Regions from separate parts of the Martelella mediterranea DSM 17316 genome, predicted to be linked through region 3. Evidence: predicted binding sites of a transcription regulator. Region 3 holds the regulator's gene; each other region holds the start of a gene.
The links. The regulator PhoB, encoded in region 3, activates phosphate uptake and scavenging genes when phosphate is short. The targets are predictions, from matches to a motif close to TGTCATNNANCTGTCAT.

Region 1 (3,547 bases), 290 kb from region 3:
CGTCCAGCACGCCGCGTTCGGCCAAATCGCGCGCGGCGATATTGCCGGAATGCGACTTGCCGCGCACCACATTGGGCGCGCCCATCAGCACCGAAAGCCCGGCCTTGTGCGAGGCGTTGGCGGCCTCGAGACTCGTCGGAAACTCGGCAACCGCGACGCCATGGCCGATCGCCTCTTCCACATGGGCAAGCGTGGCGTCGTCATGGCTGGCGATGGCGATGCCGCGGGCGGCGCAGTGGTCGGAGATCATCTGCCGGTGCGGACCGGCATATTTTTCCGACCGACCCTGACGTTCCGCGACGAAGGCCGCGAAGGCCTCGTCGGAAAGGCCGCGCTTCGGCTTGTAGTAGAGTTCGTACTGTGAAAGATCGGTAAACTGCCGCTGGCCGGGCGCATGGTCCATCAGCGAGGTCAGCCGGACATGCGGATCATTCTCGAAGCCGGCGAAATGCTCCATCACATTGGCTGCGGAAACCTCGCAGCGCAGATGCAGGAAGTGCTGGGCCTTCAGCCGGTTCTCGCGCTCGGCTTGCTGGATCGCGTCGGCCATGTCGCGCATCTCGCCGAGATCGAAACCGTCGCCATCGTCGGAGCCCATGCGCAGGCAGTCGAAGACGGTGGTGATGCCGGAGGCGATGATCTGTCCGTCATGGGCCTGGACGGCCGCGATCTTGTCCCAGCGCACGCCGGGGCGTGGCGCATAATGGCCTTCGAGATGATCGGTATGAAGCTCGATCAGGCCGGGGATCAGGTAATCCCCCTCCATGTCGTCGCCATGGCGGGTCGGGTGTTCCGAGATGTCGGCGATTTCGCCGTCGCGCACCATGAGCGCGCCATGCACGATCTCGTCCTCAAGCACGATCCGCGCATTGGTGAAAACGGTTTCGGCGCTCATTCCTCGGTTTCTCCGGCCCCAGTCTCGCTCGTACCTGTCTCTTCGGTCCCGAAAAGCGTGGTTTGGCCGCCCGTCAGCGGCTGCCAGCGGCGGATCACGAAGGGTGCGCCGCGCCGCTCCTCCATGAACAGCGCGATGCCGGAAATTTCAAGCGGCTTGCCGACGAAGGGCGCGAAATAATCCTCGATGGCGGTCTCGATCACGTGCATGTCGGTTCCCGTCACCGGTCCCGTCAGCGTCATGTGGAAGCGGAAATCATCGAAGACGTAAGGATAGCCCCAGCGCTCCAGATTGTCGCGTTCCGCTTCGCTCAGTTCCTCCGGCTTGCGCCGCGCGATCTCCTCGTTGGCGAGCGGCGCGCGCATCGGCTCGAAATAGCGCACGACATCGGCTGCGAAATCCTGCAGCATCTGACTTTCTCCAGCCGGAACGAGGGCGTGGAACTTGCCGAGCTTGCCGAGCTTCAATTCGGGTGTGTCGAATGGACTGTGCTTGCGGCAGAACACGTCAAAGGCGGCCTCCAGCGCTGCCGGCGTGGCATTGTCGGCAAGCCGGAACGGTGCCTTCAGCGTGGCGTGGAAGCCATAGCGGGCGGCGGCCGCGGTTACGGCGCTCATCCGGCCGGCGGCGAGCGCGATACTGTCTGGAAACGGCCGTTCCTCGCCGGCAAAGGCGTCGTAGCCGAGCCAGCGGCTGGCGGCAATCGTCAGGGGATGGTCGATGGCGGGAGTGAAATAGATGGCGTAGCGCAAATCGTTTTCCTTGCCCGAAATGAAGGGAGGATGAGGAAAGTGCAGGGATTCGTCCGTCTTTGCAAGGCGTCCCGTCTTCTTCAATGCGCGGCCCGAGCCGTTGGTTCCGTCGGCGGTGCTGCGGCAGGCGGTCAAAGCGACAGCGGCAGCGGGTCGCTCCGGTTTCCCTCGCCGAGCGGGCGCTGCATGAATACGGTGTCGAGCCATTTTCCGTGCTTGAAGCCGGTTCCCGTCAGCCGGCCGGACTCGGTGAAGCCAAGCGCCGTATGGAGCGCGATCGAAGCCGGGCTGGCCCCGCCGATGACGGCGACCATCTGGCGGAATCCGCGCGTCTCGCATTCCGTTACCAATTGCGAAAGCAGGCTTTTGCCCACGCCCTTGCCGCGCGCTTCCGGAGAAAGATAGACCGAATTTTCGACCAGCCAGCGATAGGCCGGACGGGTGCGGAAGGCGTTGGCGTAGGCATAGCCGATGATGCGGTCACCCTCGACGGCGGCGAGATAGGGGTAGCCGGCGGCGGTGATCGCGGCCATCCGCGCTTCCATTTCCTCCCGGCTCGGCGGCTCCAGCTCATAGCTCGCCACCCCGTTCAGCACGCATTCGGCATAGATTTCGGTGATCGCGGAAAGATCGGCGGGCGAGGCGGGGCGGAGGGTGACGGTCATGGTCCGGGTCGGGGCAGGTGGAAAGGTAACGGGAACGATAATCCGCTTTCGGCCCGCAGGGAAGCGGGCACGAAAAAGGCGGCCCGAAAGCCGCCTCGATCAGTGTTCCATCATCGTCCGGATCAGTTGCGGTTGCCGAGCAGGCGCAGCATGAACAGGAACATGTTGATGAAGTCGAGGTAGAGCGTCAGCGCGCCCATCACCGCCTTGCGGCCAGCCACTTCATGGCCGTCGCCTTCATAGTACATTTCCTTGATCTTCTGCGTGTCCCAAGCGGTCAGGCCGGCGAAGATCAGCACGCCGAGAACCGAGATCGCGAAGCCGAGCGCGCTCGACTGCAGGAAGATGTTGACGATCATGGCGATGATCACGCCGAACAGGCCGATGACCATGAACGAGCCCATCGCCGACAGATCACGCTTGGTGGTGTAGCCGTAAAGCGACAGCGCGCCGAACGAAGCGGCGGTGATGAAGAAGGTCTGGACGACGCTCTGGCCGGTATAAACCAGGAAGATCGTCGACAGCGAAATGCCGGTCAGCGCGGCATAGACCCAGAACGCCGTCTGGGCCGCGGCAACGCTCATCTTGTTGATGCGGAACGCCAGGAAAAAGAAGGCGATCAGCGGTGCGAACATGACCAGCCACTTCAGCGGCGAGGCGTACATGACCTGACCGAACTGGGTAAGCTGAACCTGGCCGCTGGCATCGCCCGATACCGAGGCCGTGAAGATTCCGTAAGCCGCGATGCCGGTGATCACGAGGCCGAGAGCCATGAGATTGTAGACGCGCAGCATGTAGGCGCGCAGTCCCTGATCGATTGCAGCACTCGCCTGGGCTCCCGCCTGCGCGTGATTCTGATAGTTGCGAAGATCAGCCATTGAGTTCCTCTAAAAAAGCCCCTCGTTGTTCACGGTGTCGGGCGTCGCAGCAGGGCGACAGCCCAGGCGCCGCTGGGGGGCTCCAGCAAGCCTGACGATAATATGAGGGGAATGGCAACGCGATACAAGGCATATCCGTTTGGAATCCGTCGGCAAATCCTCAATTTTTCGTAAGAAACGCGCCGGCGGCCTGCAAAACAGCAATCGGAAGCACCATTTCTCCTGCAAAGCCCCTACATCCGGCAATAATGCCGACCGCAAGAAAAGAGGATATTCATGCGCTATTTCATCGCCGTCATTCTGCCGTGGCTTTCGTTTTTCACCATCGGCAAACCGTTTTCCGGCGTTATCTGCCTG
Region 2 (3,547 bases), 1.8 Mb from region 3:
GTGCCGGTCATCTCTCTCGGCTTGATGCCGAGTTCATCCAGGCTCTGGAGATAGGGGATATGGGCAAAGGCCTTGGCCGCGCCGCCGCCGAGCGCCAGCGCAAAGCCATCGCGGCCGACAGGCTCAGCCTCCAGCGCGACGCCGGGCAGATTGCGGGTGATCGTTCCCGGTCGGGTTTCGGCCCTGGCAAGACCGGTCGCGCCGGCCAGACCGGCGGCGGAGGCGATGATGAAGTTTCGGCGCGAAGTCATTGTTTCACAGAGCTTTTCTTTTTTGTCTGGCACAGACTATAGAGAGCGTATCCATGCCCGACAAGCACGGAAGCCGGCTCAATCATGGAGTTTGCGGAGAAACTGGTTTAACGCGTTGGTACCATGGATTGAGTTTCGTCTCTAACGCCGTGTTTCTTCAACATATAATTAACCTTAACAGTAATCTTGCACCCAGTGCCTTCCCGAGCAGATCGTGGGGCCGCGTTTCACGGTGACGCGGCCCCGCCTCCTTGATTTTGCAAGGGCCGTCTTAGCGGTTCAGACCGGGCAGGCTTTCGATCCGGAAGGCCAGGAACTGGGTCTTCTGTTCGGCGTTGAAATTGTTGTCCGAGGCCAGCAGCAGGAGCGGCGTTCCGTCTTCCGACCGGCCGATCGTCATTGCCTCGATATTGTCCGGCGCAAGGCCGATGGCGCCGAGATCGAGGATCTGGGTCTTGGCGACCGGCACGATGGTTTCCTCGCTGTCGGCAAGCGACGCGATGGCCGAAACATCGGTCGCGCCGTCGAGATCGATCATGAAGATCCGGATGGTGAAGCCGCGGTTTTCGGCGAAGCTGCGCTCGGAAACCAGAAGACGGGTGTCGTCGAGCGGCATCATGTCGGAGAGGCCGTTGTCGTTCCATGCGCCGCCATCGACCGGCGCGTGGGGAATCGGGTCGATCATGTAGATATACTGCGCCATCGGCTCGCCGGTTTCGGCATCGTAGCGCACGATCCGGGAAGGGCTCGCCGTGGTCAGAGATGAGGCGGGGCCGTCCTGATAGAGCGCTGCCTCATTGGCCACCAGCACATCGCCTTCGGGCAGCACAGCAATGCTCTCGAAGGCATTGTTGTTGCGGATGCCGGTGGCATGGTCCTCGCTCGGCGCAAAGCCTTCCGGCAGGGTGAACGCGCGCACGAAATCGCCATCGGTCGATGTGATGCGCACGAACGGCGCGATCATCGCCTTGCCGTCGCCCTCGCTCGACCAGATCAGATTGTCGCCGAACAGGCGGATCTGCTCCGGGTCGACCGTCTTCTCCGCGAAGGGCGATCCGTCCTCGTCCTTCAGCGTAACGGTCCGCACAACGGAGACATCTTCGATGCCGTCGGCGCTGGAGCGGATGTCGAGTTCGTAGAATCGGGCGGGGGCCTTCTGGGAACGGTCGTCGGAGATCGCGACGTAACGGCCGGTTGCGGCATCGCAATCGATCCCGGAAATCCCGCCGAACTCGACGCCGTCGACCATGGTGCCGGTATCGATGGCGAATTCACCGGCGAATGTCAGGCTGACGGGGGCATCGCAGTCGTTGATGGGGCAGTCGACGGCAATTGTCTCGCCGATCTCGGCGGCGTGGGCGCCGGCGGCGAGCACGGCGATAAGGGCAGTGGCGGAAAGCAGGGATTTCATGGCAGCACCTCGTGTGAGACGGCGGGAGTTGACCGTCATTGAGGTAGTGCCCTCGCTCGTTATCAGCCGTATGACACCGGCCCCGTGAAAACGTCTCCGGGCCGGCGCTCCTCGTCAGATATCCAGATTCTCCGCAAACGCCGCGTTTTCCTGGATGAAGCGGAAACGGGCTTCCGCCTTGGTGCCCATCAGGTCCTCCACGGCGGCCTTGGTGCCTTCGAAATCGATCTCATCGATATCGACGCGCAGAAGCGTGCGCTTCTTCGGGTCCATCGTGGTTTCCTTGAGCTGGGCCGGCAGCATTTCGCCAAGCCCCTTGAAGCGGCTGATCTCGACCTTGCCGCGACCTGAAAACATGGTCTTCATCAGCTCTTCGCGATGGGCGTCATCGCGGGCATAGGCGGTCTTGCCGCCCTGGGAAAGCTTGTAGAGCGGGGGCACTGCCAGATAGAGGTGGCCCTGCCGGATCAACTCCGGCATCTCGGTATAGAAGAAGGTGATCAGCAGCGAGGCGATGTGCGCGCCGTCGACGTCCGCATCGGTCATGATCACGATGCGTTCGTAGCGCAGGTCTTCCTCGCGGTATTTCGTCCGCGTGCCGCAGCCAAGCGCCTGGATCAGGTCGGCAAGCAACTGGTTGGACGAAAACTTGTCGCGCCCGGCGCTCGCCACATTCAGGATCTTGCCCCGAAGCGGCAGGATCGCCTGATTGGCACGGTTGCGCGCCTGCTTGGCGGAGCCGCCGGCCGAATCGCCCTCGACCAGAAACAGCTCCGCGCCAGCCGCCGTGTTCTGCGAACAGTCGGCAAGCTTGCCGGGCAGGCGCAGTTTCTTGACCGCGGTCTTGCGGTTGACCTCACGCTCCTTGCGCCGGCGCAACCGCTCCTCGGAGCGTTCGACCACCCAGTCGAGCAGCTTTTCCGCTTCCGCCGGATTGGCGGAGAGATAAAGGTCGAAGGGATCGCGCAGTGCGTTTTCGACGATCCTCTGCGCCTCGACGGTCGCCAGCCTGTCCTTGGTCTGGCCGACGAATTCCGGCTCGCGGATGAAGACGGAGAGCATGCCGACGGCCGAAATCATCACGTCGTCCGTGGTGATCTGCGCGCCGCGCTTGTTGCCGATCATCTCGGCATAGTTCTTCAGCCCGCGCATCAGCGCTTGGCGCAGGCCGGCCTCGTGCGTGCCGCCCTCGGGCGTCGGGATGGTGTTACAGTAGGAGTGGACATTCGGGTCGCCGCCATACCAGGCCACCGCCCATTCGACAGCGCCGTGGCCGCCGGTCTTCTCGTTCTTGCCGGCGAAAATCTCGCGGGTGACGGTGAAGTCCTTGCCGATGGTGGCGGCGAGGTAGTCCTTCAGCCCGCCGGGGAAATGGAACTCGGCCTTTTCCGGCAGGTCCTCCTTGCCTTCGACCAGCGAGGGGTCGCAGGACCAGCGGATCTTGACGCCGCCGAACAGGTAAGCCTTGGAGCGCGACATCCGGAAGATACGGGCCGGATCGAACTTCGCGCGCGGCCCGAAGATTTCGGCATCGGGATGAAACCGGATCTTGGTGCCGCGCCGGTTCTGGGTCGGGCCGCAATCCTCAAGCTCGCCCTGCGGCACGCCGCGCGAGAAGGAAAGCCGGTAGAGCCGCCGGTCGCGGGCGATCTCGACCTCCAGCAGATCGGACAGCGCGTTGACCACCGAGACGCCGACGCCGTGCAGGCCGCCGGAGGTCTCATAGGCCTTGCCGTCGAACTTGCCGCCGGCATGGAGCTTGGTCATGATCACTTCAAGCGTCGACTTACCGGGCACCTGCGGATGGTTTTCCACCGGAATGCCACGACCGTTGTCGGTAACCGTCAGGAACCCCTCGGCGTCGAGATGGACGTCGATGAAATCG
Region 3 (3,547 bases):
CAGCGCACCGCGCAATGGGTGGTGCCGCTCGGCATCGGCCCCTTCCCGGCCGAAACGCGCGAGAAGATCAAGGCCGATCCGCACGGCTTCCGCGACTGGGCGCTGAGCACGGCGGCGGTTTTCGGCTTTGACGAAAGCACCGTTTCCGCGCTTGAGGTCGACAATGAAGAGCGCAAACGCGTTTACGAAAAGGCCTGGAAAAAAGGCAATGGCTTCAGCTTCCTGCTCGAAACCTTCTCCGATATTCCGGTGACCGCAGAGGCCAACAAGACGGCGACCGACTTCATCAAGTCGAAGATCGACGCCATCGTCACCGACCCCGAAGTCGCCCGCAAACTGACCCCACGCGACTATTACGCCAAGCGTCCGCTGGCCGCCGACAATTACTACGAGACCTATAATCGCGACAATGTCACCCTCCACGACGTCAAGGCGGAGCCGATCGAGCGATACACCGAAAACGGGCTGATCGTCGGCGGCAAGGAGCTGGAACTCGACGTGGTGATCATGGCGACCGGCTTCGACGCGATGACCGGCAACTATCTGAAGATCGACACGATCGGGCGCAACGGCGTACGGCTGAAGGATGCCTGGAAGAACGGTCCGCGCGCCTATGCCGGCATGTCCATCGCCGATTTCCCGAACCTTCTGATGGTATTCGGACCCTTCAGCCCGTTCACCAGCCAGCCGCTGGTGCATGAATGGCAGGTCGACTTCCTGTGCGACCTGATCGAGAAGGCCGAACAAGGCAACAGCATCATCGAGACCACGAGAGAGGCCCAGGACGACTGGGTGCGGGTGTGCCAAGAAGGCATGGCCGGCACGCTGTTCGAAGTGACGGACAGCTGGATCAACGGCGCCAACATTCCCGGCAAGCCCAGAACCTCGATGTGGTACATGGGCGGCATGGGCAATTACATGACCGAAATGAACGCCATCCGCGACGACAATTACCGCGGTTTCGAAGTCCGCTGATCCCGGTCGCCGAAAACACGGGATCGCCCGGACTTCGGTACAATGGACGCTCCGGCGCGCAATCTCCGCCCTCAAGGGCGGAGATTGGCGGGGCCATGCGGCCCCTCACACCTCCATCGAATAGCCGGCGCCGCGCACGGTGCGGATCACGTCGGGCATTTGCGAGAAGTTGAGGGCCTTTCTGAGACGCCCGACATGGACGTCGACGGTGCGTTCGTCGACATAGATGTCGTGGCCCCACACACCGTCGAGAAGCTGGGAGCGGGAGAACACCCGGCCGGGCGAGGTCATCAGGAATTCGAGCAGCCGGAACTCGGTCGGCCCGAGGCGGACTTCCTTGGCCTTGCGGTGAACGCGGTGGGTCTCGCGGTCAAGCTCGATATCGCCGCATTTGAGCACGCTGGAAAGCACTTCCGGCCGGGCGCGCCGCAGGATCGCCCTGACGCGGGCCATCAGTTCCGGGGTCGAGAACGGCTTGACGACATAATCGTCGGCGCCGATCGCAAGACCGCGCACCCGCTCGCTTTCCTCGCCGCGCGCCGTCAGCATGATGATCGGCAGACGCTCGGTCTCGGGCCGCATCCGGAGCCTGCGGCAAAGCTCGATGCCGGAAACGCCCGGCAACATCCAGTCGAGCAGCAGGAGGTCCGGCACCCGCTCCTGCAGCCTGAGTTCGGCCTCGTCGCCGCGCGCGATCGTCTCGACTTCATAGCCTTCCGATTCAAGGTTGTAGCGCAGCAGGACGCTCAGCGCTTCTTCATCTTCGACAACTGCAATCTTCGGAACCATCTCGTGCCTCTGTCAAATGGTTTCAGGACTTGCTCTCGCCGGAGCCGACCGAGGGCGACATGTCGTCCTTCGGGCGTTCTCCCTGTGGCTGCGAGCCGGTGGCGATGTAGTAGATCATTTCAGCAATATTGGTGGCGTGGTCGCCGATGCGCTCGATGTTCTTGGCGCAGAACAGAAGATGCGTGCAGGTGGTGATATTGCGCGGATCCTCCATCATGTAGGTCAAAAGCTCGCGGAACAGCGAGGTGTAGATCGCGTCGATCTCCTCGTCGCGCTCGCGGATCGAATTGGCCTTGTCGGCCTGGCGCGAGGTGTAGGCGTCGAGCACTTCCTTGAGCTGCAGCAGCGCCAGTTCCGACAGGTGCTCGATGCCGTGGGCGAGCTTGCGCGGAACCCCGGTGCCCTGCACCGAGATCACCCGCTTGGCGGTGTTCTTGGCCATGTCGCCAACGCGCTCGAGGTCGGCGGCGATGCGGATCGCACCCATGATTTCACGCAGGTCCGCCGCCACCGGCTGGCGCCGCGCGATGGTGACGATCGCCTTTTCGCCGACCTCGCGCTCGGCCTCGTCCAGCGCCAGATCCTCGGCGATCACCTTCTCGGCGAGTTCGGTATCGGTGTTGACCAGCGCCACGACGGATTGCGAGACCATCTCTTCCGCCATGCCGCCCATTTCGGAAATCCGGCGCTGGAGATATTTCAGCTCCTCGTCGAAGGCCGATATGATATGCGAGTGTGCCATCTGTGCGTCTCCTTAACCGAACCTGCCCATAATGTAGTCCTGGGTGCGCTGGTCCGCGGGATTGGTGAAAATCGTGTCGGTGTCGTCCTCCTCGACCATGTAGCCGAGATGGAACATCGCCGTGCGCTCTGACACGCGCGCGGCCTGCTGCATCGAATGGGTCACCATCACGATGGTGTAGTTCTGCTTTAATTCGCTGATCAGCTCTTCCACGCGGGCGGTCGCGATCGGGTCGAGCGCCGAGCACGGCTCGTCCATCAGGATCACTTCCGGGCTGACGGCGATGGCGCGCGCGATGCAAAGCCGCTGCTGCTGGCCGCCGGAAAGGCTGGTGCCGGGTTCCTGCAGGCGGTCCTTGACCTCGTTGAAGAGGCCCGCCTTCTGCAGGCTGGTCTCCACGATCCGGTCGAAATCCGAACGATGACGGGCAAGGCCGTGGATGCGCGGGCCGTAGGCGACGTTCTCGTAGATCGATTTCGGAAACGGGTTCGGGTTCTGGAACACCATGCCGACGCGGGCGCGCAGTTCCACCACATCAATGCCGGAGGTATAGATATCCTCGCCGTCGAGCGTGATCGTGCCGGTCACCCGGCAATTGTCGATCGTGTCATTCATGCGGTTGAGCGTGCGCAGGAAGGTCGACTTGCCGCAGCCCGACGGGCCGATCAGCGCGGTGACGGCATTCTGGCGGATGTTCAGGTTGACGTCGAACAGCGCCCGCTTCTGCCCGTAATAGACGGAAACATCCTTGCCGACCATCTTGTAGGTTTGTTCGTTCATGTTTCCGCTCATTGTTCTTTTCGCATCAAGGGTCATTCTACCAGCGCCGCTCGAAGCGGCGGCGGAGAATGACTGCGGTCAGGTTCATCAGGATCAGGAATACCAACAGCACGATGATCGCCGCCGAGGTGCGCTCGACAAAGGCGCGCTCGGCTTCGCCCGCCCACATGTAGATCTGCACCGGCAGCGCGGTCGAGGGATCGAGCGGGCTTGCCGGATAATCCGCCACGAAGGCGACCATGCCGATCAGCAGCAGCGGCG
Region 4 (3,547 bases), 1.3 Mb from region 3:
TACCGGCGATACCGATGAAGAGGGCATGGGCCGCTGGCAGTTTCCGAAGGCGGCGCTGGGCGAGACCTGGCCGCTTCGGATCATGGATATCGATTTTCTCGGCCGCTTCACCGCCTTTCGCCATGTCGGCGTGTTCCCCGAACAGCTCGCCCACTGGCAGTGGATGCGCGACGTGCTGGAGGCAAGGCGCGGCGGCGACAGGCCGAAGGTACTGAACCTCTTCGGCTATACCGGCGTTGCCTCGCTGGTTGCGGCTGCGGCGGGCGCCGAGGTGACCCATGTGGACGCCTCGAAGAAGGCGATCGGCTGGGCGCGCGAGAACCAGGCCCTGTCCGGCCTTAACGACAGGCCGATCCGCTGGATCTGCGACGACGCGATGAAGTTCATCGAGCGCGAGGAGCGGCGCGGCAACCACTACGACATCATCCTCACCGACCCGCCGAAATTCGGGCGGGGGCCCAATGGCGAGGTCTGGCAGTTGTTCGAACATCTGCCACGCATGCTCGATCTCTGCCGCGCGATCCTGAAGCCCGATGCACTCGGCCTGGTGCTGACCGCCTATTCGATCCGCGCCAGCTTCTACTCCGTCCATGAACTGATGATGGAAACCATGCGCGGCTTTGGCGGCGTGGTCGAATCGGGCGAACTCGTCATCCGCGAGGGCGGGCTTTCCGGGACCGAGCCGGGCAGGGCGCTCTCCACATCCCTTTATGCGCGGTGGTTGCCACAATGAGCTTCGAGAAGGAACGCGCCCCGCGCGTCGGCACGGTCAAGGAGGTCACCAGCCTCTCCAATCCGATCATCAAGGATATCAGGGCGCTCAGCCAGAAGAAGCACCGCGAGGAAAGCGGCACGTTTCTGGCCGAGGGCCTGAAGCTGATCATCGACGCGCTTGAGCTCGGCTGGACGATCCGCACGTTGATCTACGCCAAGGCCGCCAAGGGCAAGCCGCCGGTGGAAAAGGCCGCCGCCAAGACGGTTGCCTCCGGCGGTCTGGTGCTCGAGGTCTCCGAGAAGGTGCTCGGTGCGATCACGCGGCGCGACAATCCGCAGATGGTCGCCGGCGTTTTTGAGAGCCATTACCGCCCGCTTGCCGAGATCGCGCCGCAGAAGAACGAGACCTATATCGCGCTCGACCGGGTGCGCGATCCGGGCAATCTCGGCACGATCATCCGTACCGCGGATGCCGCCGGCGCGTCGGGCATCATTCTTGTCGGCGAGACCACCGATCCGTTCTCGCTGGAAACGGTGCGGGCGACGATGGGCTCTGTCTTCGCGCTGCCGGTCTCGCGCGCCGAGCCGAAGGCGTTTCTGGACTGGGCGAAGAAAAGCGGCGCGGAAATCGTCGCCACCCATCTGGCCGGCTCCGTCGATTACCGCACCATCGATTACACCAAGAAGCCGATCGTGCTGCTGATGGGCAATGAGCAGCAGGGCCTGCCGCCCGAACTTGCCGAGGGCGCGGGCCGGCTCGCGCGCATACCGCAGCAGGGCAGGGCCGATTCGCTCAATCTGGCGGTCGCCACCGCGGTGATGCTCTATGAAGCCCGCCGCCACCTTCTGTCTCTTGAGGAGCCCGGCCGATGACCTCGCCGCTTTCCCGTCCTGGCCCCGCAGTCCTGTTCATCGTGATCGCCGTTCTCATCGACGCTGCGATCAAGTTCGCGGTCGAGGTCTATCTGCCGCTGCACCGGACCTATGACGTGCTGCCCTTCCTCGGCCTGTTCAAGACCTACAATCCGGGGATCGCCTTTTCGCTGCTGTCGGACACCAATGGCTGGGCGCTGGTCGCGATGCGGCTGGCGATCGTGGCCGTCGTGATCTATCTCTGGCGCCGCACCGCGCCGGGGCAGGTGTTCGCGCTGATCGGCTTCGCGCTGGTGGTTTCGGGCGCGCTCGGAAACATTCTCGATCATTTCATCTATGGCCACGTCGTCGACTATATCCGCTTCCATGTCGGCGACTGGACGTTTCCGATCTTCAATCTCGCCGACAGCTACATCACCATCGGCGCCGTCATGATCTTCATCCAGGAGTTCCTGTTGAACGGATCGGGCAAGGACAAGGCCTGAGGGGCAGCGGCGGGTATATTAGCGGAAAACCTTGGCATTCAATGAGTTGAAAGGTCCTCTGGCGTCGCCTGGTGATTGGCGTTTCGTCAAAAGCGGCTGGACCTCGCTCACGCCTTGTATTACAGTTTCTCCCAATCGGGCCGTTGCCCGGATAGCACGGAAACGGCGCGCGGAGGTCTTGCGTCAGACCTTCTTCTGCCCTCAGATTACGGGATGCGGCTGTCACGAACCTGTCGCAGTAAAGTGCTTTATGACACCCAAGACAAATGATCCGGAACGTGCGATGACGATGGAAGTCCTTGATCTTCTGCAACCATCGGTCCCAGCAGACGCTTCGATCGCGGTGGCCGGTAACAACGTGCTCGGCCGCATCGGCAGTCTGGAGACCCGGATTGCGGAAACCGCGGCGGAGATCGACGCCGCTCAATCCATCCGTTACCGCGTTTTCGTGGAGGAAATGCAGGCGCGTTTGCCGGAAGCGGCGATGCGCGCCAAGCGCGATTTCGACCGCTGGGACGATATCTGCGACCATCTTCTGGTCGTCGACCACAAGATCGAGGGCGAGCCCGAAGACCAGATCGTCGGCACCTACCGCCTGCTGCGCCACGAAGTGGCGATGGAGCACGGCGGGTTTTATTCCGATTCCGAGTTCCAGACCGCCGATCTCGTCGCCCGCCATCCCGAAGTGCGGTTCATGGAACTTGGCCGGTCCTGCGTGCTGCCGGATTACCGCAGCAAGCGCACCGTGGAACTGCTCTGGCAGGGCAACTGGGCCTATGCGCTGAAACACGATATCGGCGTGATGTTCGGTTGCGCCTCCTTCCATGGCACCGATCCCGCGGACCACGCCATGGCGCTTTCGTTCCTGCACCACAATGCCCGCGCCACCGGCGACTGGGCGGTTGCCGCCCGTCCCGAACTGGCGGTCGACATGAACCTGATGCCGGCTGAGGAAGCCTCGGGTCGGCGCGCGCTCACCGGCCTGCCGCCGCTGATCAAGGGCTATCTGCGCCTCGGCGCGATGGTCGGCGAAGGCGCGGTCATCGATCACGCCTTCAACACCACCGACGTGCTGATCGTGCTGCCCATCAGCTCGATCTCGGATCGCTACCTGAATTATTACGGCGCCGACGCCGGACGGTTCGCGAGCTGAGTTTTTCGGAGCGCGCCGCATAGCCCCCATCAATCTCCCCCCTTGAGGGGGAGATGTCGCGAAAGCGACAGAGAGGGGTATGGGCATAAGCCGCAAGCTCCGAATTTGCCGATAGGGTTCACCCCTCTCTGCCCCTGTCGGGGCATCTCTCCCTCAAGGGGAGAGATTGTGGGCTGCCAAGCCCCGGCGGCAACATACACCCAGAAATCGGCTGAACTTTCAGCAGGAATACGTCGGGCCGCTTTCAACCAACCTCAGCCATTTACGTTTTGCCCAGCTTTCTTGCGACCGACACTTTCGAGCCGTAAAAATTCGTGACAGA

Region 1: Mame_RS05315 (DUF1045 domain-containing protein) is a predicted target of PhoB. The motif match lies at 1,667-1,683, and genes of this name have one in related genera.
Region 2: Mame_RS17350 (esterase-like activity of phytase family protein) is a predicted target of PhoB. The motif match lies at 1,722-1,738, and genes of this name have one in related genera.
Region 4: olsB (l-ornithine N(alpha)-acyltransferase) is a predicted target of PhoB. The motif match lies at 2,293-2,309, and genes of this name have one in related genera.

What each region holds. Positions count from the first base shown of each region.
Region 1 covers NZ_CP020330.1:1,159,267-1,162,813, forward strand. The annotation lists gene Mame_RS05310 (alpha-D-ribose 1-methylphosphonate 5-triphosphate diphosphatase) at 1-895, opposite strand, end outside; gene Mame_RS05315 (DUF1045 domain-containing protein) at 892-1,647, opposite strand; gene Mame_RS05320 (GNAT family N-acetyltransferase) at 1,779-2,312, opposite strand; gene Mame_RS05325 (Bax inhibitor-1/YccA family protein) at 2,435-3,190, opposite strand; gene Mame_RS05330 (hypothetical protein) at 3,467-3,547, shown strand, end outside.
Region 2 covers NZ_CP020330.1:3,734,826-3,738,372, reverse strand. The annotation lists gene Mame_RS17355 (patatin-like phospholipase family protein) at 1-251, opposite strand, end outside; gene Mame_RS17350 (esterase-like activity of phytase family protein) at 523-1,662, opposite strand; gene parE (DNA topoisomerase IV subunit B) at 1,777-3,547, opposite strand, start outside.
Region 3 covers NZ_CP020330.1:867,280-870,826, reverse strand. The annotation lists gene Mame_RS03960 (flavin-containing monooxygenase) at 1-975, shown strand, start outside; gene phoB (phosphate regulon transcriptional regulator PhoB) at 1,081-1,764, opposite strand; gene phoU (phosphate signaling complex protein PhoU) at 1,787-2,506, opposite strand; gene pstB (phosphate ABC transporter ATP-binding protein PstB) at 2,519-3,322, opposite strand; gene pstA (phosphate ABC transporter permease PstA) at 3,324-3,547, opposite strand, start outside.
Region 4 covers NZ_CP020330.1:4,210,602-4,214,148, reverse strand. The annotation lists gene Mame_RS19635 (RsmD family RNA methyltransferase) at 1-733, shown strand, start outside; gene Mame_RS19630 (TrmH family RNA methyltransferase) at 730-1,587, shown strand; gene lspA (signal peptidase II) at 1,584-2,072, shown strand; gene olsB (l-ornithine N(alpha)-acyltransferase) at 2,362-3,225, shown strand.